DNA from 2 places in the Phytomonospora sp. NPDC050363 genome. Region 1 is predicted to be linked to the other one. Evidence: riboswitches for the same ligand, from Rfam matches in the RefSeq annotation. Region 1 holds a riboswitch; the other holds the start of a gene.
The links. A riboswitch is a leader RNA that binds a small molecule or an ion and turns the genes downstream of it on or off. The one in region 1 is predicted to bind S-adenosylmethionine.

Region 1 (14,586 bases):
TTCGCCCTCGGCGGGCTGCTGATCACCATGGGCAACCTCGGCGACCGCATCGGCCGCAAGAAGCTGCTGCTGTCGGGGGCCGTCGCCTTCGGGCTCGCCTCGGCGGTCACCGCGTTCGCCGACGAGCCCGGGCTGCTGATCGCCGCCCGCGCGCTGCTCGGTGTGGCGGGCGCGACGATCATGCCGTCGGCCGCGGCCATCCTGCGCAACGTCTTCACCGAGCGCAAGGAGCGGTCGACGGCGATCGGCATCTGGTCGGCGATGTCGGCCAGCGGGTTCGCGTTCGGGCCCGTCGTCGGCGGTGTGCTGCTGGAGAACTACTGGTGGGGATCGGTGTTCCTGATCAACCTGCCGATCATGCTCATCGTCATCGTCGCCGGCGTCGTGCTGATCCCCGAGTCGCGCAACCCCCACGCCGGGCGCATCGACCTGCTCAGCGTCGTGCTGTCCTTCGTCGGCATCATCGGCCTCATCTACGGCATCAAGGAGATCGCGCACAACGGGATCGAGTCGCTCGACGCGCTCGCCGGGCTGGCCGTCGGGCTGGTCGCGATGGGGTGGTTCGTGCGTCGGCAGACGCGCCTGGCCGAGCCGATGATGGACCTGAAACTGTTCCGCAGCAGGGTTTTCAGCGGGGCCGTGGCGACCAACGTGGTCACCGTGTTCGGGATGATCGCGCTGTCGCTGGTGCTCGCGCAGTACCTCCAGCTCGTGCTGGGGTGGTCGCCGCTGGTCGCGGGGATCGCCGGGATTCCCGGAGGGCTGTCGGCGGGGCTGACCGCGCCGTTCGCCGCCCGCATCGCCACCGCCTGGGGGCGCGGCAAGACCGTGGCGCTGGGGTTGGGGCTGCTGGCCGTGAGCCTGGTTCTGTACGTCCGCATCGACCTCGACCCGAACTACCTGACGCTGCTGCCGGCGATGGTCATCGGCGGCGCGGGCATGGGCCTGGGCTTCGCGATCACCAACGACATCGTGTTGTCGTCGGTGCCCAAGGAGCGCTCCGGCGCGGCGGTGTCCATTGTGGAGACAGCGACGGAGATGGGCGGGGCGCTGGGCATCGCGGTGCTCGGATCGGTCATGAACGCCGCCTACGCCGACAACCTGGAGGTCCCGGCCGGAGTTCCCGCCGAGGCGGCGGTGCCGATCAGGGAGCAGATCGGCACGGCGTTCGCGGTGGCCGAGCAGCTGCCTGGCGAGCTGGGTGAGGCGGTGCGGCATGCGGCGAAGGTGGCGTTCGTCGACGGCGCGCACGTGACGACGCTGACCAGCGCTGCGATCGTGGCGGTGTTCGCGCTGGTGGCGGCGGTGTCGCTGCGGGGGAAGTTCGTGACGGTGGAAGAGGAGGACGAGGAGGTGCCGGTGCCTGTTCCGGCACGGTGACCGGAGGAAAGGCGGGGCTTCGGCCCCGCCCTTTTCGTGCGCGTTCGGATCCGGCTCAATGGCAGCTCCAGAACATCTCGACCTCCTCGAACCGCCGCGCCGCCAGCGCCTCCCGCCCGATCACCCAGTGCGAGTTGCCCACATCCCCCCATCCGATCCCGGCCTCGTAGTCGGTGTCGATCTGCGCGAGAAGTACCGGCAGCTCCTCGCCGTCGCTGCCGACCAGGACCTGCGACCCCGGCGCGAACTCCACGTCGTACTGCACGCCCTCTCCGAACCCGCCGACCCGGTGGACGGGCAGCGTCGACACGTCGGTGATCTCCACCTGCCATCGGTCCTCCAGCCTCGGCTCCCATCCCGTCACCAGGTCCGGGTGGTCGAACCCCGCCCACGTCGGCTCCACGACGGCGGTCACCTCGACACGCTCACCCGTGTCGCCGAGCGCCTCGACCGGTGCGCCTTCCCGAACCCAGTGGACCTCACCGTGATCGAGTTCGTCGTCGGACACGAAGAACACCAGCCAACCCGTGTCCGGGAGGTCGAGGCCAGTGCGGGGCAGGACCGCCAGATCCAGGGTGAGCAGGTGCGCCAGCGGATAGCCGTCGTCGAAACAAGGCCAGGAGGCACCCGGCGGCCAGACCGGGTCCCCGCGGAGCCAGCCGGCGACCGCGTCGCCGGGCCGAGAGTGCCGCAGCCGGATTCCCGGAGTGGCCGCGGCGAGCCGCTGCCGCCGCACCCGATCGAGCAGATGCGCGGCGACGGCCTCGGCGAAGCGTTGGTGGGGGGAGGAGGACATCCGGCCAGTATGGCGAAGGGTGTCACCAGGGCAGGCGGCGTTCGCGCGCGCCGTCAAGCCACGCAGCGCCCCGAAGCGCCTCCCTCAACCCCGGTGCCCCAGCACGTTCACCACTCGCCCACCCGGATCGCGCACGAAGAACCTCCGCACGCCCCACTCCTCATCGGTCAGCGGGTGCACGATCTCCGCGCCACTGGCCACCACCGCCTCGTACACCGCGTCGACGTCCTCGACCTCGATGCTCGCGTACGGCACGACCGGCGCGGTGGCGTCGGCGGTCATGAAGGAGACCTGCGCCGTCGGGTTCGACGTCGACGCCAGCGTCATGATCCACCCCTGGTTCATGACCTCCTCGAAGCCCAGCAGCCCGTAGAAGTCCCGGTTGCCGTCCATCTCGCCCTCGCCGACCTCGACGTCGGGCACCACTCGCCGGATGCTCACCGGTACCCGTACGGCGGAGGCGGCATGACGGGAACGACCGGCACGGCGACCGGCACGACCGGCTGCGCGGGCGGCGAGACCGCCCGGACGGACCCGTCGGGCAGCGGCAGGTGGTACCTCGCGCCGTCCCAGTGGACGACCGGCACCGATCTGTCATGCCCGGTGTACACGGCCCGATGGCCGCTCATCGCCTGCAACAACGCGTACTCCTCCGCCTGGTAGTCGGCCTCGGCCCGGCCGCGCAGCAGCCCGTCGCGAAGCATGGCCAGCTGCGTCGCGGTGAACTGGAACCCGCGCATCGCGGCCGCCCCCCGGTCGCCGGCGACCTTGCGCGCCCACACCCTCGCCGAGGCCCGCCGCCCGAAGGTGACCAGCGACGCCACCTCGGGCGCGGTCATCCACCCCGAGCTCACGTACGCCGGCAGCACCCGCCCGACCAGCCGCGCCTCCCACGCGCGTATCCAGATCGCGCCCCCGACGGCGGTCAGGAAGATCGGCACCATCACCGACACATACCCGACGGCCAGGACCCGCGCACCCGAACTGGCCAGCAGGTTCCAGGATCCGTGCAGCAGCATCGCGATCAGCAGCATCCCCAGCGGCGCCAGGATCCGCACCGACTTCTTCGCCGTGCGCGCCGCGATGCCCAGCCCGACGCCGGTCATCGTCGTGAACAGCGGGTGCGCGAAACCGGTCAGCAGGATCCGCACCACGAACAGCGCCACCACCGACAGCGCGCCCGTCGCGGCACCGCCCTCGCGCTCACCGGAGACGTAGACGCCGGAGATGTAGAGGATGTTCTCGGCCATCGCGAAACCGGTCGCCGACAGGCCGCAGTAGACGATGCCGTCGACGATCCCGGAGAAGTACTTGCGCCGGCGCCACAACAGCAGCAGCGGGCCGATCATCTTCGTGGTCTCCTCGATCACCGGCGCGACGAGGATCGCCACCAGGTTCTGGGAGACGCCCCACTCGTCGAACAGGACCGACATTCCGGTGTTCACGCCCAGCGAGACCGCGGTGGCCACACACGCGCCCCAGCCGAAACAGAAGGCCAGGAACCGGGTCGGTTCGGGCTCATAGCGGTCGAGCCACAGGAAACAGGCCACCAGGACCGGTACCGGGATGACGGCGGTGCCGACCCCGATGAGCAGCGGACCCATGCCGACCTCGGTGCCCACTGCGAGCAAGATCACCAGGGCGCCTGCGGCGAGCAGGACGATGATGCCCGCCATCAGGCCGAAGCGGCGCCAGCTGAACCTGGCGGGCGGCGGCGGGAGCTTCTGGGACATCTCACCGGGCGGGACAACCGACATGCCGACAGCCTAGCCGCGCTATGGTGTCCAACAGGTCATGAGCGCCAGCGTCAAGCCCCGGCTCGCTGGCCGGCAACCCAACAACCGCGTGGGGTGCCCCGGGTGAGGACCAGGCACGTGCCGATGAGGGCACGGGCAAACGCGGGCCCCAAGACGGGTCCCAGGACCTGCTTGGAGGCAGCCATGACGTCTACCGTCGTCCCGTCCGGCCAGTTCGCCGACGCCCCCGCGCGCCCGATCCCCGTGGTCGAGGCCCCCGAGGTGCCGCTGGTGACCGGCGGCAGCGTCCGCTACGCGAACTTCGACCACGCCGCCTCGACGCCCTGTCTGCGCGCGGCGGCCGACGCGGTCACCGCGCTGCTCCCCCGCTACGCCAGCGTCCACCGGGGCGCGGGCTACCTGTCGGGGGAATGCACGCGGGCCTACGAGTCGGCGCGCCGCACGATCGCGCGTTTCGTCAACGCCCGCCCCGACGACGCGGTGGTCTTCACCCGCAACACGACCGACTCGCTGAACCTGCTCGCCCGCGCGCTGCCCGAGGACGCCACGGTCATCGCCTTCGACTCCGAGCACCACGCGAACCTGCTGCCCTGGAAGCGCCTCATCCGGCTGCCCGCCCCCGACTCCCCGGCCACGGCCGTGCGCTCGGTCGACGACGCGCTGAAGGTCGTCGCGCAGGACGGGCCGGTCCTGGTCGCGGTGACCGGAGCGTCCAATGTGACCGGTGAGCTGTTCCCGGTCGCCGAGATCACCGTGCTGGCACACCGATACGGCGCCCGGGTCGTCCTCGACGGCGCCCAGCTCGTGCCGCACCGCGTCGTCGACGTGACCGCGCTCGACGTCGACTACATCGCCTTCTCCGGACACAAGCTCTACGCGCCCTTCGGCACCGGTGTCCTCATCGGACGATCCGACTGGCTCGACGCCGCGCCCCCGTATCTCGCGGGCGGCGGCGCTTCCGCACACGTCGGCGACGCCACCAACGACGTGCGCTGGCAGACCGGCGCCGCGCGGCACGAGGGTGGCAGCCCCAACGTCATCGGCGCCGTGGCGCTCGCGGCGGTGTGCGAGACCCTCGAAGCCGCCGACCGGGCCGCGCTGACGGCCTGGGAGGAGACCCTGCGGGTCCGGCTGGCCGAAGGGCTGGCGGCGATCCCGGGAGTCCGGCAGCTGCACGCGTTCGGCCCTCGATCCCAGCGTGTCGGGACCGTGGCGTTCACCGTCGACGGATATCCCGCCGACCTGGTCGCCGCGGTGCTGTCCGCCGAGCACGGAATCGGCGTGCGCGACGGCCTGTTCTGCGCCCACCCGCTCACGCGACGGCTGCTCACCGAGGCGGGAGTCGCGCCCACGCACTCCGTCGGTGCCGGCTGCGGCGGTGACGGACGGCCGCAGCAGGTCGCCACGGCCGTGCGCGCGAGCATCGGGCTGGGCACGGACGTGGACGACGTGGACCGGCTGATCGCGGCGGTGGAGCGACTGGCGCTGGACGGGCCACAGTGGACCTACAGTCTGGTCGACGGACGGCCCGGGCCCGTGCCGGACCCGCGAGCCTGACTCACGGCGCTGACTCGCGCGACAACCGAGCCAAGCGGCCCGCCGACCGACGCACCGGTCGGCGGGCCGCTTTTCGGGACACCGCGCGTCCCGGCGGCCGATCTTCGTCCGTGCGGCGGAAGCGCGGCAGGCAAAGGCATGTCAAAGTTATGGCGCTGTTCACTTTCATGCCCGGAAGGTGCCCGAATTGCGCTTCCACGCGCGTGCCCTCGGCGTTCTCGTCGCCGCAGCGGCCGTTCTCGTCGCCGCAGCGGCCGTTCTCGTCGTCGGCGGTCAGAACGAGACCTTCGGCACGGCGGTCAGCGCCGGGGGTGTGTGGGTCATCCCCGGCGGCGCGAGCGGCCTCGATACCACCCGCACGACCCTCTACACGCAGAACTCGCCCGGTGTCCCCGGCGGCGTCGAGTTCCACGACTACTTCGGCGCGGCGCTCTCCGCCGGGAACATCACCGGCGGCGCGCCCTACCTGATCGTCGGCTCGCCCGGCGAGTCGGTCGGCTCGCGGGAATACGCCGGCATGGCCTACTACCTGCGCGGCGAGGTCTGGCGGACCTTCGGCCAGAACACGGCCGGAGTCGCCGGCACGGCCGAGGCCGGCGACTCCTTCGGCGGCGCGATCGCCGCCTCCGACCGCTTCTTCGCCGTCGGCGCGCAAGGTGAGGAACTGAACTACAAGCCGGGCGCCGGGACGGCGCACCTGTTCGCGCACACCATCGTCGGCGGTGCTCCGAAACCGATCGCCGCCGTCCACCAGGACACCTCGGGCATCTCCGGGTCGGCCGAGACCAACGACTCCTTCGGTTCGGCGCTATCGGTGGTGTCCTATCGCCCGTCGCCGACTGCCGCGATCGGTGCGCTCGTCGCCGTCGGTGTATCGGGCGAGGATCTCGGCTCCGCCACCGACGCCGGAATGGCTCACCTGCTCGCGATCACGCCCACCGGGACGGTCACCGAAGTCGCCGACGCGCAGCAGAACACCTCCGGAGTCGCCGACACCGCCGAGGAGGACGACATGTTCGGTGCCGACGTGGCCGTGGCGATCCGAGGCACCGCACCGGTCGGCACACCGTCCACTGTGGTCTGGGCCGCGGCCGTCGGCCTCGAACGCACCGGTGCCTCCGTCAGCGGAGCGGTCCAGGTGTTCCGCAACCCCAAGGATCCCGGCGACCGCGACGTCCTGGTCACGCCCGGAAGCCACGGCACGAGCCCCTCCGACTTCCAGCAGGCGTGGGGACTCGGCGCGTCCCCGGCGCATCTGGTCATGACCGGCGTCCACGAGGAGAGCGTCGCCGTCCCCTGGAACAACATCCTCAACGGCGCCACCGAGCCCGTCGTTCGTCTCTGAGACTTGGTGACCACATGAAACCCACCACCTGCACCCTGGCCGCCGCCGTCCTGGCCGTGGCCGCCCTCACCCTCCTGCCCGCCGCGCCCGCGTCGGCCGGCGACTTCCGCCCCGACGTCGTCGACGACTTCGACTGCGACGGCATTCGCGACGTCGTCTACGGCGTCGACTACGAGACCGTCGGCGGTGCCGAATGGGCCGGCGCGGTCTACGTCACCTACAGCACGACCGGCGTCGAGAAGAAGTACACCCAGGCCAGTGCCGGGATCCCCGGCAGCGCCGAGGAATGGGACCAGTTCGGCCAGACCACCGCCTCCTACGACCGCGACGGCGACGGCTGCGACGACCTCGTCGTGGGCTCACCGGGCGAAAGCCTCGGACCCGACACCAAGGCGGGATCCATCCACATCATCCCCGGCTCCCGCACCGGCCTGAACACCGCCAAGACCGTCTCCTACAACCAGGACTCGCCGGGCGTCCCCGGCTCGCCGGAGGACTACGACTCCTTCGGGGACACCCTCGCCGCCGGCACTACCTCCTCCGGGAAGCCCTACCTGCTGGTGAGCGCCCCCGACGAGTCGTTCGACGCCGAGGACGAGGGAACCGTCTACTACTTCCGCGACAACGTCTGGCGCACCATCAGCCAGGATTCGCCCGGCGTCCCCGGCTCGTCGGAGAGCTTCGACTCCTTCGGCGAAACCCTCGCCGTCTCCGACCGTTACTTCGCGATCGGTGTGCCCAGCGAGAGTCTCGGATCCGACGACTTCGCCGGAACGGTCCACGTCTTCAGCCACACCATCGTCGACGGCGCCCCGAAGCACATCGCCGCGGTCAACCAGGACACCGCCGGGATCTCCGGCTCCGCCGAGGACGACGACGAGTTCGGCCGCTCGATCTCGGTGGTCTCCTACCGATCCAGCCCGAGCGCCGCGATCAGCGCGCTCCTCGCGGTGGGCACGCCCTATGAGGACCTCCGCGACAACACCGTCGACCAGGCCGGGTCCGCCCACCTGATCAACGTCACCGACTCCGGCAAGGTCACCCAGCTCGCCGAACTGACACAGGACACTCCCGGAATTCCCGGAGTTCCCGGCTATGCCGACGATCTCGGCTCAGCGGTCCTGGTCGCCAACCGGGGCACCGGTTCGGTCGCCACACCGTCGACGGCCGTGTGGGCGGTCGCGGTGCCGTGGGAGCCGAACCCCGGCGGCGAGCCCGGCACGGGCCTGCCCGTCATCCACCTCACGCGCGCCGACAAGACCCCCGGCGACGGCGACGTCCTGCTCACCGAGGCCGACTTCAACGGCTACGCGGACTTCCAGAACCCCGAGTTCGACGCGAGCTCGAAGACGCTGCACGTGACATCCCTCTGGGGCTCGATCGCCGAGCGACCCTGGGCCGAACTCCCCCCGACCTGAGCACGGAAGGACATCGTGAAGCGCATCATCAGCGCGGCGGCCGTCGCGCTCACCGCGGCCTCGGCCGCCTTGACCGTGACCGCCACTCCGGCCGCCGCTGGACAGTTCCACGTCGACGAGGTCATCGACGACTTCAACTGCGACGGGCTACGCGACGAGGTCTACCTGGCCAGCCACTACGACGTGGGCGACGCGCGCGGCGCTGGGGCGATCATCATCTACTACAGCTCCGGAACCGTCTACGAGCAGACGATCAGCCAGAACACACCCGGTGTCCCGGGCACCGCCGAGACCGGCGACTCCTTCGGCCAGGTCTACGCCGCCACCGACTTCAACGGCGACGGCTGCGACGACCTCGTCGTCAGCGCGCCCTACGAGGCCGTCGACGGAGCCGACGAGGCCGGACTGATCACCGTCATCAACGGCTCACCGAACGGCCTCGTACCGGCCCAGTCGGTCGCCTACACCCAGAACACGCCCGGCGTCCCCGGCGGCGCCGAGTTCCTCGACGGCTTCGGCGCCACCCTCGCCGCCGGAAAGACCTCCGGCGGGCAGCCCTACCTGCTCGTCGGGTCGCCCGGCGAGTCGGTCGGGTCCAAGACCGCGGCCGGTTCGGTCTACTACCTGCGCGGCGGGGTGTGGCGCGCCTTCCACCAGGACAGCCCCGGAGTCGCCGGCACCGCCGAGCACTGGGACGAGTTCGGCTCCGCCATCGCCGGCGGCGACCGCTACTTCGTCGTCGGCGCATACCGCGAGAACCTGTCGGGACGCTCCCAGGCCGGTCAGGTGCACGTCTTCGGCCACAAGATCGTCGGCGGCGTGCCCGACCCGCTCGCGACCATCAGCCAGGACAGCGCGGGCGTGTCCGGCACCGCAGAGTCGGACGACTACTTCGGCCAAGCGGTCGCGGTCGTCCCGTACCAGCCCGCGCCGGGCGCCTCGATCGGCGCGCTGGTGGGCGTCGGCGTGCCCGGCGAAGCGCTGGGAGGTGACGACCGGGCGGGGATGGCGCACGTCTTCGCGGTGACTCCGACCGGGAGGTTCACCGAACTCGCCGACATCAACCAGGACTCCACCGGCGTCGCCGACTCCACCCAGGAGGACGACAGGTTCGGCGAGGACCTCGTCTTCGGGATCGAAGGCGGCGCGACGATCGCCACGCCCTCGACGGCGGTGCTGGCCGTGGCGGTGCCCTGGGAGGACTACGAAGTGGATCAGCGGAGCGGGGCGATCCAGGTGTTCACCGATGTGCGGAGGCCGGGGACCGGAGACCTGGTGTTCAGGCACGACGACGGCAGCGTGCTGGACGGGCACACGGGGGCGACGACGCTGGGGAGCACGCCGACGGAGTTGTTGCTGGGCGGGAGCGGGGCGTACTTCTGGCGGGCGGGGTGGGGTGAGGTTCTGGGCTAGGGCTGGGAGCGCACCGGGTCCTTGCGATCCAGCGAAGAGCCGACCCGCTCCAGCCCGAGCGCCCTGCGCGACACACGACGCCGCGACGCCCGCCCTCCGGCGGGGGTCGCGGCGTCGTCGTGCGCGCGATTCCTATCGAACCTCGTCCTACCGCCTAGCCGCAGTGCTCCGAGGGGCTGTTGTAGCTCGCGGGACCAGCCGTGCCGCCCCACTTCACGCACGAGGGCGCCGACTTCTTCACCGGCCCGGCGTAGTAGGTGTAGCTACCCGAATCGGTGCTGCGGGACTTCCCCGCAGGTTCCAGGTAGGCCTTCACCGCCGTCTTCGAGCCGAGGCTCGTCGCCTTCAGCGTCACCACGCAGTTGTAGCTGTTCGAGGCGTTGTACGTCAGGTAGACCGTGCCGTAGGTCTTTCCGCCGGACTTGAGGGCGGCGCTGTCGATGACCTTGTAGCCACTGCCGCACACCTGCGACGCGGAATACGGGTTACCGCCGCCGCCGGAGCACTTGTTGCTGCTCTTGTACGACTTCGTGCCCCAGTAGTAGGCCCCGGCACCATCGAAGCGGATCTTCGCGGCGCTGCCGCCGCTGCGCTGCTCGTAGTGCAGGTGCGCGCCGGTCGAACCGCCGGTGTTGCCGACATAGCCGATGGTCTGGCCCACCGAGACGGACTGGCCGACCTTCACCGACCACTTGCTCAAGTGCGCGTACAGCGTCTGGTAACCACCGGAGTGGTTGATCACGACGTATTTGCCGTAGCTGGTGTTGCCCTTGTCCTTGACGACCGAGACGGTTCCCGCCGCGCTCGCCGAGACCGTGTCACCCGTGTCGTTGGTGCGGTTGAAGTCGATCGCGTTCTGCGGGCTGTGGTTCGTCCGCGTCTGGCCCGACCATGTCTGTCCACAGGGGAACGGGACCTCGAAGTTGGGGGCGGCCATCGTCGACACGCCTTCGGCGGCGTCGGCGTCGCCGACCGGCGACAGCGGGCTCAGCGGGCTGAGCGCGAGCGCGGTGACGGCGAGCGCGGCGCCGATGATCGCCAGACGGCGTCCGCGGCGGCGCGGCTTGGGGGCGGTGGCGGCTTTCTTCTCTTCGGACATCATGAGCTTTCTGGAGGGGGAAGGGGATCGGGCCGGGTCCACTGTGGAGGAAGGACCCGGCCCGGGTCATGCGCTAGCTGCAGTGCTCCGAGGGGCTGTTGTACGAGGCGCCGCCGGTGGCGCCACCCCACTTCACACATCCCGGCGCGGCCTTGCGGACCGGACCGGCGTACCAGCCGTAGCTTCCGGAGTCGGTGACTCTGCTCGCTCCCGCGGGTTCGAGGTAGGCCGACGTGGCGGTCGCGGTGCCCAGACTGCGGTGCTTCAAGGTCACCACGCAGTTGTTGGTGCCGTTCCAGAGCAGGTAGACCGTGCCCTGGCTGACACCGCCGGCGCTGAGGCCGGCCTGGTCGATGACGTTGTACCCACTGCCGCAGAGCTCCTGCGGGCTGTAGATGTTGCCGCCGCACTGGTTGGTGCTGGTGTAGTTCTTCGAACCCCAGTAGTAGCCCGCGGAGCCGGCGAAGACGACCTTGTAGGCGCTTCCGCCACTGCGCTGCTCGTAGTGCAGGTGGGGTCCGGTGGATCCGCCGGTCGTACCGACCAGGCCGATGCGCGTTCCGTACTCGACCCGGGTGCCGACCGAGACCGAGAAGGACTGCAGGTGCGCGTAGAGGGACGTGTAGCCGCCGCCGTGGTCGACGATGACGTACTTGCCGTAGCTGGTGCCGCCGAGGTCGCGCACGGTGGTGACGGTGCCGGGCGCGCTGGCGACGGTCGGGTCGCCCTCGTCGTTGGTGCGGTTGAAGTCAATGGCGTTGGCGGGACTGTGGTTGGTGCGCGTCTGACCCGACCAGACCTGCCCGCAGGGGAAGGGCAGTTTGTGGTTGGGGGCGGCCATGATGCCGACGTCCTCGGTGGAGGCGGTCGTCGTCTCGGGTTCGGCCGCGCCGGCCGCTTGGGCGAAGGGAACGCTTAAAGCAACGCTGAACAGGGTCGCTGCGGCCAGCAGTACGCGGCGGGTACCGCGGTGCCGGGGGCTGGCTGAGCTGGGGGCTTTGTCGAACATGGCGGGGGCCTCTCTCTCCGGTGACCTCCTGGGCGTGGAACAGATGTGTCCTGACTAACGAAGCCGGATACAAAATCCCTACAATCTCAGAATTCCCCGGCGTATCGCCGTCGTCACCGCGGCGGTCCGGTCGTCGACGCCGAGCTTGCCGTACGTGCGCAACAGGTGCGTCTTGACGGTGGCCTCGCTGATGTGGAGGCGGCGGCCGATGTCGGGGTTGCTCAGGCCGTCGGCGACCAGTTTGAGCACCTCGACCTCGCGTGGGGAGAGCGTGTCGCCGGCGGGGTTGCGGACCGAGGCGACCAGCCGCGCGGCGACCGTCGGCGCGAGGACGGTCTCGCCGCGCGCGGCGAGACGGATCGCGGCCACCAGGTCGGTTCCGGGGCTGTCCTTGAGGAGGTAGCCGACCGCGCCGGCCTCGACGGCGCGCAGGATGTCGGCGTCGGTCTCGTAGGTGGTGAGCACGACGACGCGGCATTTCGGGCCGGCGACGCGGCGGGTCGCCTCGACGCCGCCGCAGCCGGGCATGCGCAGGTCCATGAGCACCACGTCGGGGCGCAGGGTCGCGGCGCGCGCGATCGCCTCCTCGCCGGATCCGGACTCTCCCACCACTTCCAGGCCCTCGGTGCCGGCGAGGATGCCGGTCAGGCCGGCGCGGACGACGGGATGGTCGTCGACGATGAGCACGCGGATCACGCGGGCACCTCCACTCGTACGGTCGTGCCCTGTCCGGGCGCGCTGGTGACGGTCATGCCGCCGCCGACCTCGGTCGCGCGACCCCGCATGCCCGACAGCCCGAAGCCGCCGGGTTCTTGCGCCGGATCGAAGCCGCGGCCGTAGTCGCGGACGGTCAGCTCGACGGTTTCGTCGTGATAGGACAGTCCGATCTCGACGGTCGCGGCACCGGCGTGCCTGCGGATGTTTGTCAGCGCCTCCTGACAGGAGCGCAGCAGCACCACCGCGACGGCCGGCGGCAGCTCCCGCGATCGCCCGCGGACGGTGAACTCGGCCTCGTCCGCCAGGCGCCGGACGGCCTCCTCGACGGTGACCGCGGCCAGCGCGGGCGGCTGCATCGCGGTGACGATCGCACGCGCCTCGGCGAGGTTGTCGCGGGCGGTGCGCTCGATGAGGTCAAGCTGTTCGTCCACGGTGGACTTCTCCAGCTCGATCGACTTGCGCACGGCCTGGACCAGCATGACGATGCTGCCGAAGCCCTGGGCGAGGGTGTCGTGGATGTCGGCGGCGACGCGCTGGCGTTCGGCGAGCACCCCGGCCTCCCGCGACAGCCGGGCCACCTCCTCACGGCTGGCCTCCAGTTCGGCGATGATCTCGGCGCTCTCGATGTTCTGCTCGACGATCCGGCGGCTCCACCGGCCCAGCACCACCGACCACACGGTGATCGCCGCCGACAGCAGCGTCGCCTCGACCACCTCGCGCCCGCCGACGGCCGCGGCGGCGATGGTCGCGGCGTTGAGCACGGCCACGGCCACCGCGCCGAAGACGAAGCGCTCCAGGAACAAGACCATCGGGCACAGCGCCATCAGCAGCAGGTTCGCCGCCGACGTGGTCAGCGCCAGCGCGAAATAGGCCCCGGTCAAGACGAGCGCGAACAGCGCCGGCCGGACCGGTCCGGGGCTGATGTCGAGGATCAGCGACCGCCCGAAGAGCGCATACCAGAGCCCGATCGCGACGATCAGGCCGAGCGAGTAGAGCTTGCCGGCGACGGTGCCGGGCGAGCCGGTGATCATGGCCGCCACCGCGACGGCCACGACCGCGTAGAACACGTCCCACCAGAAGTGGCGGCTGAGGACGGGGTCCTCCCTCATCGGGTTCGCTCGTCCCGCCAGCGGAAGGTCGTCAGGCACAGCACCAATCCTGCGACAGCCCACAGCCCCAGCACCAGCGCCACTCGGCCGCTCTCCCATGTCCCCGCGGCCTCGTAGGCGGCCATCGAGTCGGGCAGCAGCGCCGAACGGAACCCCTGCGCCAGCCACTTCAGCGGGAACAAGGCCCCGATCTGCTCCATGACCGGCGGCAGCCCCATCGGCACGATGTAGACGCCCGAGACGAAGCCGAGCAGCGTGTAGGGCACCAGCGTCGCCACCGCCGAGGTCTTCGCCGAGCGCGAGAGGCTGCTGGCGGCGATCCCGAGCAGGCTCCAGCAGATGACGCCGAGAACGAAGAAGCCGAGCAACCGTCCCCATTGGACGACCGTGTTCGGCAACGCCAGGTCGTAGAGGGCCATCGCCAGGCCCAGCATGAGGACCAGCTCGGCGAGGCTGATCAGCAGTACCTGCACGGTCTTGCCGATGAAGTAGGCCGCGACCGGCATCGGCGTGCCGCGCAGGCGTTTGAGGGAACCGTCGTCGCGGTCGGCGGCGATGCGGCCGCCGAGGTTGACGAAACTGGTGGACACCACCGCCGAGGCGGCGATGCTGGCGGCGAAGACCTGGCTGAGCTTCACGTCGCCGCCGGAGGGTTCGTCGTAGATGCCGCCCAGCATCAGCATGAGCAGGGCCGGGAAGGAGAAGGTGAAGATGACCGCGCCCTTGTCGCGGAAGAACTCCACCATCTCGAAACGTCCGCGGGACAGGCCGATCCGCAGTGTGCCGGGCATCGTCATGACGTGGTTCCCTTCGCGCCGATCATGGACAGGTAGACGTCTTCGAGAGACGGGCGGGTCACGGTGAGGCCCGGGACCTCGCCGCCGTGTTCATCCGACAGTCGGGAGATGAGGGCCGTGGGGCGCTCGGTGCGCTCGTGACCGCCGGCCCAGGCGACGTCCACCTCGTCGCCGGCGCTCGCGCGCAGC
Region 2 (14,586 bases), on a different contig from region 1:
GAAGGTGCGCACCGGCCCGACGTAGACGATGATCAGATAGTCCCCGGCGGCGTCCCAACCCCACCAGTACGGACCCTCCATCATGGACTTCGGGCGCCAGTCGAGCTCGAAGTCCTCCGGTGGCTTCCTCAAGCCGGGGTTGCTGACGACGGACTCGGAGAACCCGAAGATCTGCGTCGCGAAGCGGAACTTCCCGTCGCGGGTCTCGTAGGCGCCCTCGACCCGGCTGACGCAGCCGGCCAGGAACTTCTCCGAAGCCTTGCCCTTGCCCGCTTTCGGGCAGTCGCCGTCGTGGTCCCAGGCGCCGATGCGCTCGAAACCGTAGACGTCGCCGCCTTCGGCGGTCACCTCGAAGTCGTCGATGAACACGTCGTCGGCGAGCAGCGGCCGCGGCCCCGTATCCGAGGGGGATGGTGCGGCGACGATCGACGCCGAGGTGTCGGGTCCGCTGACCAGGAACGGGACGGTGCCGCCGATCGCCACGACGACGGCGAGCCCGATGACGAATGGCAGGACCTTGCGCTTCGGCGCGGGAGGCGGGGGAGGAGGCGGGTAGGCGGGCGCCGGCCAGGCCTGCGCGTCGGGCGGGTAGACGGGGGCTGACGGCACGGCGGACACGGGAGCCGTCGCGGGCTCCGGCGCGACCGGCGGATACGTCGCGGGAACGGGTTCAGGGGCTGAATCGGGCACAGCGGAGCCCTGGGGGGTGTCGGGCATCGGGCGACCTGTTCTCGGGCTGAAGGGCGATCATGCGGGCTTGTACATGATGCCCCAGCCCGGGTGCCTCACCGCCAGTGGAATACCGCGACGTGGTCGGCGTGGAAGTAGTGCAGCAGTTCCTCGGCCTCCGACACGATCGTCTCGTCGCGGGTGTCGATCCCGGCCGTCGTGACGATCAGGTACTGCTTGTTGGCGTCGGCGCTGCCGCCCGACATCTCCGCGTCGAGGGATGTCCCCTCCGGCTGGAAGGCGTAGGCGGTCCAGTCCAGGCGCATGGCGGCGTCGGCGGCGGAGATGTCGTCCTCGAAGACCAGGACCTGCTCGGCCAGGAGCGTGTGCCCGTCCTTGGACATGTAGGCGCCCTCGATGCGGTACTGGCAGCCGAGTTCCACGAGCAGGTCGCTGTCCTGGCTGAACAGGGCCGCCGACGAGCAGTCGTCGTGGTCCCAGTTCTTCACCAGCTCGGCGAACCCGTTCGCCTCGCCCATCCGGAAGTCCCAGTCCTCGCCGTAGAGCTCCTCGGCGTGCAGCCGCTCCTCGAAAGGCGGCGCGGGCACCGCCACGGGCGGGTCCTCCTGGAGTGGGTCGCCGGGCTCGCGGGGGTTGCCGCCGTTGACGAGGAAGAGGCCGAGCACGGCGACGACGGCGAGAATGATGACCCCGAAAGCGGCCAGGAGCACGACCGGGCCCCGCTGCCCCGGCGAGTCCTCCGGTTGCGGCGCCCAGGCGCGCTGATCGGTATCGGGCTGGAAGTCGGAGGTGAACTGCGGCGAGGTCGGCGCCACGATGTCCGGGGCGTGCTCCGGACGGCTCCCCAGGCCGGTGGGGACGGCTTCGCCGTCCGGTGCCGGGCGGTTCGCGGGGTCGGTCACGCGTACTCCTCGGTAGGCGGTCGGTGCCTCTACCGATAGTGCACCATGCCGGGGCGGGGCGGTGGGGGGTCCTCGGGCGTCACCGGCGCTCGCCGCGCCGGAAACTACGCCTGATCTGTTCGTTTGGGGCGTTCGGCCTCCCAGCGGCGCATGAAGATCGGGAGTTCCTTGTCGAGCCAGGCGAAGAAGTCGTGCATCTCCTGCAGGCGTGCGCGGCGCTCCGCGGGCGCGTCGGCGAGCACGTCGAGGCCCTGCGAGGTGACGTCGACGAAGGGGCCGTACTGGCTGCTCTGTACACCGACGAGTTCGGTCATGGCGTCCGAGCGGGCATGGAAGTAGTCCTTGCGATCACCGGGGCGAGAGGAGCGGATCACCCACTTCGCGGTCGTGAGGAAGCGAAGGGAGTTGCTGATCGAACCCTTCGACGCCTGGAGGGTGTCCGCGATCTGGTTGAAGGTCTGCTCCGGCGGATCGCAGATGGTGAGCCAGGCGATGACGCGCCCCGCCATGCGCACCAGGCCCATGCGCTCCAGGGTGAGCGCGAACTCCTCGACGAAGGCGAGCTCGGCGTCCGTCGCGCGGGCGGGTTCGGTCTGTTCGGTACCTGCCATGGGTTCAGTATCGCCGGGTGCGCGTGTGAACCGCCGGGAGGCTTCCGGGCTCTACCGGTCCGCCAGCGCCCACGTGATCTGGCGGGTGGTGTTGGCCGCGACCAGGGGATTGGCCGCCGCGTAGGTCGTGTAGGCGTTGAGGCCGGTGGAGATCGCCCAGCCGCGGCCTCGCGCCCAGGTCGCGTCGTCGAGGCCGAGGGCCGCGCGGAACAGCGGCCGTGTGGCGGCGGGGAAGAGCGTCCACGCCACGACCAGGTCGCAGGCCGGGTCGCCGATGCCGAGTCCGCCGAAGTCGATGACCGCGCTGAGGCGGCCGTCGACGGTCAGGAGGTTGCCGTTGTGCATGTCGCCGTGGACCCAGACCGGCTCACCGGCCCACTCGGGGGCGGTCAAGGCGGCGTCCCAGACCTCGGTGAGCGCGGTGGTGTCGAAGGTGCCCTCGACGGCGGCGATCGCCTCGCGGGTGTCGTGGTCGCGGCTGCGCAGGGTCTCGCGCTCGGAGGTGTCGCGCAGCTCGTCGGCGGGCGCGAGTCCGCGCAGGGAGGTGAAGAAGGCGGCGAGGTCGGCGGCGGCCTCGGCCGGGTCGGTGAGGCCGTCGACGGTGGCGGCTTCCCCGTCGAGCCAGCGGGAGACCGACCAGTCCCACGGGTAGCCGAACTCGGGTGTGCCCAGTCCCACGGGCACGGGGAGCGCGAGAGGGAGGCGCGGGGCGAGGTGGGGCAGCCACCGGTGCTCCTTGGTCGCCTGCCCGGCGGCCCAGGCGCCGCGCGGCAGGCGCATGGAGAGCTCCTCGCCGAGGCGGAGGATCACGTTGTCGGACCCGGCGGGTTCGAGCCTTTTCAGCGGCAGTTCGGCCCACTGGGGGAACTGCGAGGCGAGCAGGCGGTGGGCGAGGTCTTCGTCGACGGACGGCAAGGGCGCTCCTTCACGGATCTCTTGATCGTGATGGTGCTTCACCTCGTCCGTCGACGCAAACCGATTGCGGGTGTCGTTCTCTCCCCTACGAGACCGTCACCAGGCGCTGGGCGAGCTCGGCGGCGGCTGTCGGGATGGAGGTCACCGAGTTGATCGAGGCGGGCTCGTGCCCATGCCGGGCGGCGGCCTCGTACAGGTCGAGGGCGAGGGCCACCGCGGCGTCGCGCTGGCTCGCGGGGAGATGGCCCGCGGCGTGCGCCGCCTTGCGGACGATGCCGTCTTGGTCGTCGTCGGTGAGTCGGTAGGGCGTGGGGGCGTCCATGTTCGCGACCGTACGCGGGGAGGTCCGGCCGAGACCGGACTTTCGTGCCTGTTCGGGCTGTTCGGCGGCCGGGATGGGACGAAGATCCGGTGGCCGGGTGGACGGACGTCGGCGGTGATGGGACGGTCGGTCCGCTGGTGGGGCGGAGGGGTTGAGGAGGCCCGGCTCGGGGGGTGTGCGGGGTCGCCGGGACGGGTCGGCGGTTGGGACCGGGCGGTGGGTTTGCATCGAGGCCGGGGGCTCTCACCTGGGCAAACGGTCGCGCGGAATCGGCTGTGCCGCTAAAGTGTGACGGGCGTCCGGGTGGGGTCGAGGGCGGCGGGGATCACCCCGCGGACAGCACGAGACCCCGGTCGCCGACCGGGGTCTCGTCGAAGTTTGGTCGGGAGGCTGGCATCACCACAGCGCCTCCGACGCTGCTCGCCGCACCGCTGGAAAAGCAGGTACGACAGTGGTGCTGCAACCTCCCGCACCGCGTATTCTGCGCCCGATTCGCGTGCGGGTCAAGGGTTAGGACCCGTGGTCCAACTGCCGGGAATCCGACAGTTGCGCTCGGCGGCCGGATGTGCGTGCTAGCCGAGCAACCCCGCTTCGCGCACGGCTTTGAGGGAAGGCCTGACCTGGTGCGTCGGCGCACCTGCGACGGCGTCGAGGGTCTTGAGTCCTTCCCCGGTGTTGTAGATGACCGTCTCGGCCTCGGGGTCGAGCTTCCCCGAAGCGAGGAGCTTGCGGAGAGTCGCCACCACGACACCTCCGGCCGTTTCAGCGAATACGCCGGTCGTGCGGGCCAGAAGCGTTATGCCGGCCCGGATCTCGTCGTCGGAGACGAAGTCCATCCAGCCGCCGGTGCGGGTGACCGACTCGATGGCGTAGGGCCCGGCGGCGGGGTCGCCGATGTTGAGCGACTTGGCGATCCCGGTCGGCTTGACGGGAGTGATCACGTCGGTGCCCGCGTGCAGGGCCGTCGCGATCGGGTTGCAGCCGGCCGACTGGGCGCCGAAGACCTTGACGTTGTGCCCTTCGACGAGGCCGATGTCGGCGAGCTCGGTGAAGGCCTTGTCGATCTTGGTGAGCAGCTCGCCGGAGGCCATCGGGATGACGACCTGCTCGGGGAGCCGCCAGCCGAGCTGCTCGGCGACCTCGTAGCCGAGGGTCTTGGAGCCCTCGGCGTAGAAGGGGCGGACGTTGACGTTGACGAAGGCCGTCGACTCGAACTCGTCGGTCTCGGTGAGTTCCGAGCAGAGGCGGTTGACGTCGTCGTAGGAGCCCTCGATGGCCACGAGCTGCCCGCCGTAGACCGCCGAGGCGGTGACCTTGCCGGGTTCGAGGTCGTAGGGGATGAACACGATCGAGGGGACGCCGGCGCGGGCGGCGTGCGCGGCGACCGAGTTGGCGAGGTTGCCGGTGGAGGCGCACGCGAAGCGGTCGAAGCCGAGCTGGGAGGCGGCGGTGAGGGCGACGGAGACGACGCGGTCCTTGAAGGAGTGCGTCGGGTTGCCCGAGTCGTCCTTGACCCACAGGGTCTTCATGCCGAGTTCGGCGGCGAGGTTGTCGGCCTTGATGAGCGGCGTCATGCCGGGGTTGAGGGTGACGCGGGTGGCCGGGTCGACGCCGGCGGGCAGGAGGGGCGCGTACCGCCAGATGTTCTGCGGCCCGGCCTCGATGTCGGCGCGGGTGACCTTGGCGAGCTGGTCGAGGTCGTAGTCCACTTCGAGCGGGCCGAAACACTGCCAACAGGCGTGCTGGGCGGCGATCGGGTATGTGGCCTGGCAGTTTCTGCAGATCAGCCCGATGGCGGGGCTGGACGTGAAGGGCACAGTGGGTGCGGACATAAAGAGAGGCTCCTCCCTCATCTTCCCCGCGCGAACGCGGGACGGAAGTGGCACCTTCCGCATGCCCGGATGGGCGGCGGTGGTTGCCGGAGCGTCGCAGGGCCGGTCCCTCAGCTCCTCTGGATGAGTACGGGTGGAGTGTAAGCCAGGTGGGGGCGGGTGTGTAAAGACCCGCGTCAACGGGTGGGACGCGGGTCACTACTTCATGACAGGTCGATGACGTCGCTCAGGCCCGGTCCGGTGTCCAGCAGCGTGACCGGCGCGCCGGTGGCCTCCTCGACCCGTGACATCAGCTCGCGGACCTTCCCGGTGATCCCGCGCGCGTCGCGACGGCCGCGCATCTCGGGGTCGAGGTGGTCGCAGAAGGTGAGCGCGATCTGCGTGGGGCCGTTGAGCATGGCGGCGTACTCCAGCAGGCCGAAGTCGAGGCGTTCGGCCTTGCGGCGGGGGCGGCCGGTGTTGACGCCGTACTCGGCGATGCCGCGCGCCTCGGCCTCGCCGGGGGCCAGCTCGTGCGGGAGGGGGCCTTCGCCGACGCGGGTCGGCATGGCCTTGACGACCATGATCACGTCGGTGAGGTGCCGCCAGTTGAGGCCGACGTCGTCGAGCGCGGCGGCGGTCGTGCAGTTCCCGGAGGTCGTGTACGGGTAGTCGGGGCTGTAGGTCAGCGACAGCATGGTGCCCTGCGAGCCTTCGACGATGACGTTGCCGGGTCCGGCGGCGACCTTGTTGACCTCGCGGGGGACGTCGATGACGTAGGGCGCGAGTTCGGGGACGTCGCGGGCCTGCCGGGCCCTGCGCATGACGAGGTCGGCGCGGGCGCGGCCGTTGCCGGTGCAGGTCGAGCCGACCGTCCGCGACAGGTGCTCGTCGGCCCGCTCGGCCTCGATGTGCTCGGGCGTGATGACCGCGCAGCGGCCGTCGACGAAGGCGCGCCCGGCGAGGCCGAAGCGCTCGACCTCGTCGGCGAGGACGCGCGGGTCGACCAGGACGCCCGGCCCGACCGCGGCGCGTGTGCCGGGGTTGACCCAGCCCGTCGGGAGCTGCCGGGCCTTGAGGAGGGTGCCGTCGTCGAGGGTGACGCTCGCGCCGGCGTTCGTGCCGATCCCGGCGCGCACGGTCAGCTCGGGGTCGTCGCGCCGGGCGAGGTGCGCGCAGGTCTTGCCCTTGCCGGAGTCGCCCCACAGGGCGTCGACGATCACGGTGGCGCTCACGCGCGTTCTCCTTCGGTCAGCAAGGTGGCGTCGCCGGCGCCGAAGCCGACGATCGAGATGAGCCGTTCGGCCTGGTCGGGGGGCAGGAGCCGGGAGCGCAGGCCGACCATGTGCGGCCCGAACTCGGCTTCGAGGGCGGGGCCGAGGCGGTCGAAGATGGCCGCGATGTAGGTCTCGTCGCGGATGAGCTTCTCCACGACGCGCACGAGCGCGGGGTGGCTGGTGAACACCGCGCCGGGCGGGTCGTCGAAGGACGCGACGAGGGCCGTGGAGTAGTCGACGGCGACGGTCAGGAGGTTGCCGCCGACGGTGCGGGCGGCGGGCTCGTGCCGGTAGACCTCGCCGAACAGCTCCTCCTCGGTGTCGCCGAAGACGTTGACGACGACCTGGCAGCCCGACTGCGAGGCGTAGCGCAGCGGCCCGGCCAGCCAGGAGAGGTCCTCGGCCCACACGCAGGCGGCGACGCGTTCGCGGGCCTCCCCGACGAGGGTGACGATCCGGTCGGTGATCTCCTCGCGTTCCCGCAGCGTGAAGGCGACCTGCTCCTGCGGCGCGGTGAGTTCGGCGAGGTCGGCGATGAGGCTGTCGGCGCGCGCGGCGGTCTGCCGCTTGATGCGGCCGAGGACCTCGGCGGGGGGATGGGCGACGAACTTCGCGGGCGTGTCGGCGGTCGCGCGGGCGATGACGTCGCGGTCGGTGAGCGCGGCGAGGACCTGGTAGACGTTCGCGCGCTGGAGGCCGGTGGCCTTGGCCAGTTCGTAGCCGGTGGTGAAGGGCTGCTGGAGCAGCGCGATGTAGACGCGGGATTCCTGGGTGGTGAACCCGAGGGCGGTGAGTCGTTCGATCACGTGTCGCCACGCTAGCAGAAGCGTAGTAGCGAAGACAACTACTACCCGCCGGCGAGGTTGATCTCCCTGCGTGAGCCCCCTTGCGTAATTCGGTGGCGGCGATTGCGGCCCGCAGCGATGCTACGACCATGCGCATCGAAGCCCTCGTCATCGACGACGACGCCGCCGTGTCCGAACTGGCGGGGCTTCAGCGCGCCTGCTTCGCCCACGACGAGCCCGAGCGGCCGGCGCTCGACGCCGGATACCTCGGTGCATATCTGCGCAACCCGCGACCGGGCAACGACTTCCAGCACTGGGTGATCCGTGTCGACGGCGAGCCGGCCGGCTACGCCGAGCTCATGCTCCCGCAGCGCGAGAACCGCACCTCGGCCGAGATCGAAGGCTGTGTGCATCCGCGATACCGCCGACAGGGAATCGGCAAGGCTCTCTTCGGGCGCTGTTCCGCAGAGGCCGTGGCCGCCGGCCGGACGAAGATCTCCGGTCACGCCACCGGGCACGCGAAGGGTGGAAAGGTCACCCGGGACGAGCCCGGTGTTTCTTTTTTGTCCGCGATGGGTCTGCGGCGCGTACTCGACGAGGTCCGCAGCCGCCTCGACGTGTCCACAGTGGATGAAGAGACTCTCGGCCGGCTCGCCGAGGAGGCGCGCGAGCGCTCCGCCGGCTACGAACTGGTGACCTGGACCGACCGGGCGCCCGAGGAGCTCGCCGCCGGGATCGCCTACCTGGAGGGCCGCATGGGCACCGACGTGCCTTCCGGTGACTTCGATCGCGAACCCCAGGCCTTCGACACCGAGCGCTGGCGCGCCATCGAGGAGACCGGCGTCCGGCAGCTGCGCACGACCTACTTCGCCGCCGCGCGGCACACCGTCACCGGTGAGGTCGCGGCCTGGACCGGCCTGATCATGCCGAAGAACCCGCGCTCACTGGCCCGCCAGAACACCACGATCGTCGACCCCGCGCACCGCGGCCGGCGTCTGGGCACCGTCGTGAAACTGGGCAACCTCGCCGCGATCCGCGCCGCCGAGCCGGCTCTGCGGCACATCGAGACCACCAACTCCGTGCACAACGCCCACATGATCGCGATCAACGAGGCCATCGGCTTCGAGGCGCACGACCTCGCGGTTCATTTCCAGGGGGAGCCCAAACCATGTCCACTGTAGAGATCAAGCCGCTCGACCTCGACGACCCCGCGTTGGTCGACGACTGGTTCGCGTTGCGACAGGCGTCCTTCGCCGTCGATCTGCCCGACGACCCCGCGCCCGATCGGGGTCCGGTCATCGCGAGCCTCACCCACCCCAGCCCCGGCCGCGTCCCCGAAGAGTGGGTCGGGCTCCTCGACGGGCGCGTGGTCGCCTCCATGCGCGTCGACTTCAGCACCATCGAGAACAAGCACATCGCCAACGTCGGCGGCTGCGTCCACCCCGACTTCCGGCGCCGCGGTTTCGGCCGGGCGATGTGGGAGTACGCCCTGGACCGCATGCGCGCCAAGGGATGCACCGTCGTCCAGGCGACCGCGTTCGGCGCCGTCGAAGGCGGCCCCGCGCGCGACCGCCACGGCATGGAGTTCCTGGCCGCGATGGGCGTCGAAGCGAAGCTGACCGAGGTGCGCCGCCGCGCCGAACTGTCCACCGTGGACGAGGAGGCGGGAGGCCGCCTGCTCGCCGAGGCCTGGTCGCGCGCCGAGGGCTACGAACTGCGGGCGTGGGTGAACTTCACCCCGCCCGACCTCATCGACGACATCGCCTACCTCGACGGCCGCGTGCTGACCGACTCGCCGACCGGCGACCTCGACATCGAGGCCTTCAAGGTCGACGCCGCGCGCGTCCGCGGAGCCGAGGCGTCGAGCGCCGTGAGGATGCGCACGACCGCGCACGTCGCGCTGGTGCACACCGGCACCGGGCGGGTCGCCGCCTGGAGCTGCCTGTCGCACGACCTCGACCACAAGGGGCACGCCAGTCACGGCGTCACCATCGTCGATCCCGCCCACCGGGGCCGCCGCCTGGGGACCGTCGTGAAGCTCGAACTCCACCGCTACGCCCGGGCCGTGACGCCGGCGCTGCGAGTCGTGGACACCTACAACGCCGCCGAGAACGGCCACATGATCCGCATCAACGACCTCGTCGGCTTCCGTCCGCTGGACATGGTGGTCGACTTCCAGGGAGGTGTCACTCCATGACCACAGTGGACATTCGTCGGGTCGATCCGGCGGACGAGGCCACCGTCGAGGCCGTCTTCGACGTCAAGAACGCGTGCTGGGCGCACGACCTGCCCGACAACGTCCCGCCGACCCTCGACGAGGAGCGTCTGGCGCTGACCGCGCTGTGGCCGGGCCAGCTCCGCGAGGACTACGTCGCCGTCGCCGGCGGCCGCGTCGTCGCCCACCTCTGCGTCGAGCTCTCCACACTGGAGAACCTGCACAACGCGTGGGCGGAGATCTCGGTGCACCCCGACTTCCGCCGGCGCGGCATCGGCCGGACCCTGTGGGCGCACGCCAACATCAGGGCCGCCGACCAGGGCCGCACCAACATGGGCGCCACGGCCTGCAAGTCCGTCGAGGGCGGCATTCCGCGCGGCCACCACGGCATCGAGTTCCTCGGCGCCATGGGCCTCGAACCCAAACTGGCCGAGGAACGCCGCCGCATCGAGTTCGGCGGCGTCGACTGGGACGCGATGGACGCACTGCTGGCCGAGTCGTGGAAGCACGCCGAGGGCTACCGGGTGCGCACCTGGACCGACAACGCACCCGACGACCTCGTCGAAGGGCTGGCCTACCTCGACGGGCGGCTGATCCTCGACGCGCCGATGGGCGATCTCGACTTCGAGGCGCCCAAGGTCGACGCCGAGCGCTTCCGCGCCTCCGAGGCGACCGCCGACGCACGCGGCCGGATCCGCCTCCACGTGGCGATGCAGCACGAGGAGACCGGCAAGGTCGCCGCCTGGACGATGATCGTCTTCGGTCCCGCGCACGTCCACAAGGGATTCCAGGGCATCACCATCGTCGATCCCGAGCACCGGGGCAGGCGGCTGGGCACGGTGGCCAAGCTCGAACTCCACCGCTTCGTGCGCGCCGAGGCTCCCGCCCTGGTCGCCGTCGACACGTGGAACGCCGCGAGCAACGCGTACATGATCAAGATCAATGAGCAGATCGGTTACCGGGTCGTTGACTCGTGGGTCGATTATCAAGGGGAAGTAGCCACGCCATGACCGACATCAAGATCTCGACGCTCGCTCCGGGGGACCTCGCGGGCATCGACCAGTGGACCGAGACCGTCAAGGCCTCCTGGACCGAGGACCTGCCGCTGTTCCCGGCGCCGTCCAAGCCCAACCTGATGATCAGCCTGATGCTGCCGGCCGAGGCGGTGCGGACCGAGTACATCACCGCCAGTGTCGACGGCCGCATCGTCGGCGTCTCCGAGGCGGTCTTCCACCTCAAGGACAACACCCACCTGGTGGAGTTCGAGCTGGACGTGCACCCCGAGTTCCGCCGCCGGGGCGTGGCCACGGCGATCCTCGACCACATCGAGAGGCGCGCCGTCGCCGACGGCCGCCGCACCCTGATGATCTACGCGCCCGACCAGCTGCGTGAGGACTACCCGAAGCACGTCGCCGGGCAGGCCCTGCTGGAGAAGCACGGCTACACCAAGGGACTCGACGAGGTCCGCCGCACCGCCGACCTGGACCTGGTCCCGGCCGCCGAGCTCGACGAGCAGCTGGCCGGGGCGTGGGAGCGCGCCGAGGGCTACGAACTGGTGCAGTGGATCAACCACGCGCCCGAGGAACTCGTCGACGGCATCGCCTACCTCGACGGCCGCCTGCTCCAGGACGCCCCGATGGGCACCTTGGACATGGAGCCGCAGAAGGTCGACGCCGAGCGGGTCCGGCAGAACGAGCGCCGGGCGAGTTCGCGCGGCGACCTCAAGGTCAACACCGTGGTGCGGCACATCGAGAGCGGGACGGTCGCCGGCTGGACCGACATCATGGTGCAGTCGGGCGTCGAGGAGCACGCCTGGCAGGGCATCACGATCGTCGATCCCGATCACCGGGGCCACCGCATCGGCACCATCCTGAAGATCGAGAACCATCGTCTCGTCCGCGCCTACCGCCCGCATGTCAAGTACGTGCACACGTGGAACGCCGAGGAGAACGACTTCATGATCAGCATCAACGAAGCCGTAGGCTACCGCGCCCAGGAGCGCTGGCTGGCCTACCAGAAGAAGATCTGAGAGACCCATGAGCACGCTGAATCTGACGGACGTCACCGCCGATTCGCCCACCGCCGACCTCGACGCATGGATGGCCGTTCGCACGGCCGCCCATGCGGTCGACGCGGTCAACCTCCCCGCCCTGTGGCGGGAGAGCGAGATCGGCGGGCTCGGCCATCCGTGGCCGGGTAGCCACGCCACGCACTTCCTCGTGCGCCGCGACGGTGAGGCCGTCGCGGTCGCCGAGATGTCTCTGCCGCAGGACGCGAACACCAACAGCGGGTGGGTGTCGGTGACCGTGACGCCGCGACTGCGCCGGCAGGGGATCGGCCGCGAGGCGCTCGACCTGCTGTACACCAGGTTCAAGGCGGAAGGCCGCACCCGGGCGATGACCGAAGGAGTGGCCTCGCTGCCGGGCGGCGTCGCCCGCGACGAGTCGGGCGAGGCCTTCATCGCGGCCTCCGGCTACCGCCGGGTCGGCGACGAGGTCCGGCGGCAGCTCGATCTGTCGACAGTGGACCTCGACGCCGAGACCCGGTTCTTCGAGCAGGCCGCGGCCAAGGCGGGCGAGGACTACGAACTCGTGCGCTTCATCGAACCGGTGCCCGAGAAGTACCTCGCCGACCTGGCCGCGATGAACGCGCGGCTGTCGGAGGACACCGCCGGCTACATCGAGGACTGGGAGCCGGCGGCCTACGACTCCGCGAAGATCCTCGGCTACCAGGAGGCCGCCGCCGCGCGCCTGCACCGGCGGCCGCACGTGGCCGCCCTGCACAAGCCGAGCGGGCGCCTGGTCGCCTGGGCCTTCCTCGCACTGGTCTCGCCCGACGGCCGCCATGCCGAGCACTGCGTCACCGTTGTCATGACCGAGCACCGCGGCCACCGGCTGGGCATGCTCGTCAAGACCGGGCTGCACCGCTACGCCCGCCAGATCGAGCCGCGACTGCGCTGGATCGACACCTGGAACGCCGCCGAGAACACCCACATGATCGCCGTCAACGACGAACTCGGCTTCGTCCCGGTGGAGTCCTATGTGGAATACGTGCGGGAACTCTGAGATGGAGACCAGCCGTCTTCACCACGCCGACACGGCGTCGGTCGACCAGGCCCACGAGGTGGCCGCCGCGGCCTTCGCCGTCGACCGCCCCGGAGTGCCGCTGCTGGCACGGGACGCCTTCCGGGCGCTGCTGACCGGCCCGAGCCACGGCGGGATCAACGTCACCGTCCTGGCCCGCGAGGGCGGCCGGGTCGTTGGTTTCGCGTTCGTCGAGATGCACGAGGAGGACAACCGGCACCTCGCCGACGTCTGGGCGATGGTCGAGCCCGGCCGACGCCACCAGGGGATCGGGCGCGCCATGTTCGACTCCGTCGCCGAGGTCATGCGCGAGCACGGCCGCGACACCCTCCACGCCGAGGTCAACGTTCCGATCGACGGTGGCGGAGGCAGTCTCGACGGCCGTCGCTTCTGCGAGGCGGCGGGCATGGAGGCGGCCAGCGCCTCCAACTACCTCCGTCTCGACCTGTCCACCGTGGACGAGTCCGCGATCGAGAGGCTGCGGCGCGAGGCGTGGTCGAAGGCCGCGGGCTACTCGCCGGTCCAGTGGATCGACGGCGCCGACGGCGACACCCCCGCCGAGGTTCTCGAAGGGCTCGCCGCGCTGCTCAGCCGTTTCTACGGCGACACCCCGACCGGCACCCTCGAAGTCGAGGAACTCGCCTACACGCCCGAACGGATCCTGGCCGACAACGCGCGCAACGCCCGACAGAACCGCCGGACGGTCAACACCGCGATCCGGCACGACGCCGGCGGCGAGGTCATCGCCTGGACGAAGATCCACTTCCGCGACTCCGCGCCCCAGTACGGGATGCAGGGCATCACCATGGTCGCCAGGGAGCACCGGGGCCACCGGCTCGGGACGGTCCTCAAGACCGAGAACCTGCTTCTCGCGGTGCGGACCGCGCCGTCCCTGGCCGTCATCGACACCGACAACGCCAAGGACAACGCGCCCATGCTCGCGGTGAACGTGGCGATGGGCTTCGAGCCCTTCCAGGACGCCGTGATCTACCAGCTCAAGCTCTGATCGCGACCATCGCAGCGACGGCCCGCCATCCCCGCCACGGGGGCGGCGGGCCGTCGCGTCACCCGAAGGATCATCGACCACTGTGGACATTGCCCCGCTCGACCTGCGCGCCGAACCGAACTTCGCCGCCTTCCTCGACCTGCACCGCGACTCCCACACCGCCGACAGGCCGGAGAGCCCGCACACCGACCCCGAGACCCTGCGGGCGCTGCTGACGCACCTCCATCCGGGCAAGACCTCGGAGTACCACGGCGTGTGGCGCGACGGCCGTCTGGTCGCCGCGGCCCTGATGTTCCTCCCCGGCCTCGACAACCGCGACGTCGTCGAACTCGAAGGCTCGGTGCGCCCCTCGGCACGACGCACCGGACTCGGCCGGGCGCTCTTCGCCCACGTCGCCCGGCGGGCAAGGGAGCTGGGCCGCGACGTCGTCCTGGTCAACGCGGTCTCGCCCATCGAGGGCAGCCCGCTGGCCCGCAGCGAGGGACCCGGCATGTTCTGCGCGGCCATGGGCATGCGGGCCGTGCTCGGCGACGTGCGCAGCCGCCTCGACGTGCCCGGCGAGCCGCCCGCCGCCGATCCCGTTCCCGGCGGCTACCGGCTCGTCCAGTGGACCGACGGCCTGCCCGGCGACCCGCCGGCGGAGTACCTCGAAGACCTCGCCGAGCTCGCCACGCGCATGAGCACCGACAGTCCGCAGGGGGACCTCGACACCGAGGTCGAGGTCTACGACCCGGCCCGGATCCTCGCCTGGGCGGCGACCGCCCGCGCGGCGGGCCGCACGGAGATCCACAGTGGCGTCGTCGACGAGGCCACCGGCCGGCTGGTCGGCTGGACCGCGCTGTCGGCCGGCCGCGACACCGAGCACGCCACCCAGGGCTACACGATCGTGGCCGCCGAGCACCGAGGCCACGGACTCGGCCGGGTCCTCAAGACGGCGAACCTCGCGCAGGCCAAAGGGCTGCGGCCCCA

Region 2: linked by a shared signal. The riboswitch ahead of thrC (threonine synthase) and the one ahead of AB0I28_RS21320 (aminotransferase class V-fold PLP-dependent enzyme) in region 1 are both predicted to bind S-adenosylmethionine.

What each region holds. Positions count from the first base shown of each region.
Region 1 covers NZ_JBFAKK010000007.1:313,461-328,046, reverse strand. The annotation lists gene AB0I28_RS21340 (MFS transporter) at 1-1,380, shown strand, start outside; gene AB0I28_RS21335 (YwqG family protein) at 1,436-2,176, opposite strand; gene AB0I28_RS21330 (VOC family protein) at 2,261-2,617, opposite strand; gene AB0I28_RS21325 (PrsW family intramembrane metalloprotease) at 2,614-3,933, opposite strand; SAM riboswitch class IV at 3,967-4,081, shown strand; partial or broken gene AB0I28_RS21320 (aminotransferase class V-fold PLP-dependent enzyme) at 4,117-5,406, shown strand; gene AB0I28_RS21315 (hypothetical protein) at 5,678-6,835, shown strand; gene AB0I28_RS21310 (integrin alpha) at 6,850-8,253, shown strand; gene AB0I28_RS21305 (FG-GAP repeat protein) at 8,269-9,666, shown strand; gene AB0I28_RS21300 (M23 family metallopeptidase) at 9,821-10,765, opposite strand; gene AB0I28_RS21295 (M23 family metallopeptidase) at 10,839-11,774, opposite strand; gene AB0I28_RS21290 (response regulator transcription factor) at 11,853-12,470, opposite strand; gene AB0I28_RS21285 (sensor histidine kinase) at 12,467-13,600, opposite strand; gene AB0I28_RS21280 (ABC transporter permease) at 13,597-14,397, opposite strand; gene AB0I28_RS21275 (ABC transporter ATP-binding protein) at 14,394-14,586, opposite strand, start outside.
Region 2 covers NZ_JBFAKK010000012.1:138,957-153,542, forward strand. The annotation lists gene AB0I28_RS28800 (hypothetical protein) at 1-609, opposite strand, end outside; gene AB0I28_RS28805 (hypothetical protein) at 786-1,592, opposite strand; gene AB0I28_RS28810 (winged helix DNA-binding protein) at 1,697-2,203, opposite strand; gene AB0I28_RS28815 (aminoglycoside phosphotransferase family protein) at 2,255-3,118, opposite strand; gene AB0I28_RS28820 (hypothetical protein) at 3,204-3,440, opposite strand; gene thrC (threonine synthase) at 4,013-5,272, opposite strand; SAM riboswitch class I at 5,287-5,402, opposite strand; gene AB0I28_RS28830 (adenylosuccinate synthetase) at 5,476-6,486, opposite strand; gene AB0I28_RS28835 (helix-turn-helix domain-containing protein) at 6,483-7,334, opposite strand; gene AB0I28_RS28840 (GNAT family N-acetyltransferase) at 7,463-8,494, shown strand; gene AB0I28_RS28845 (GNAT family N-acetyltransferase) at 8,482-9,510, shown strand; gene AB0I28_RS28850 (GNAT family N-acetyltransferase) at 9,507-10,538, shown strand; gene AB0I28_RS28855 (GNAT family N-acetyltransferase) at 10,535-11,557, shown strand; gene AB0I28_RS28860 (GNAT family N-acetyltransferase) at 11,565-12,593, shown strand; gene AB0I28_RS28865 (GNAT family N-acetyltransferase) at 12,595-13,617, shown strand; gene AB0I28_RS28870 (GNAT family N-acetyltransferase) at 13,700-14,586, shown strand, end outside.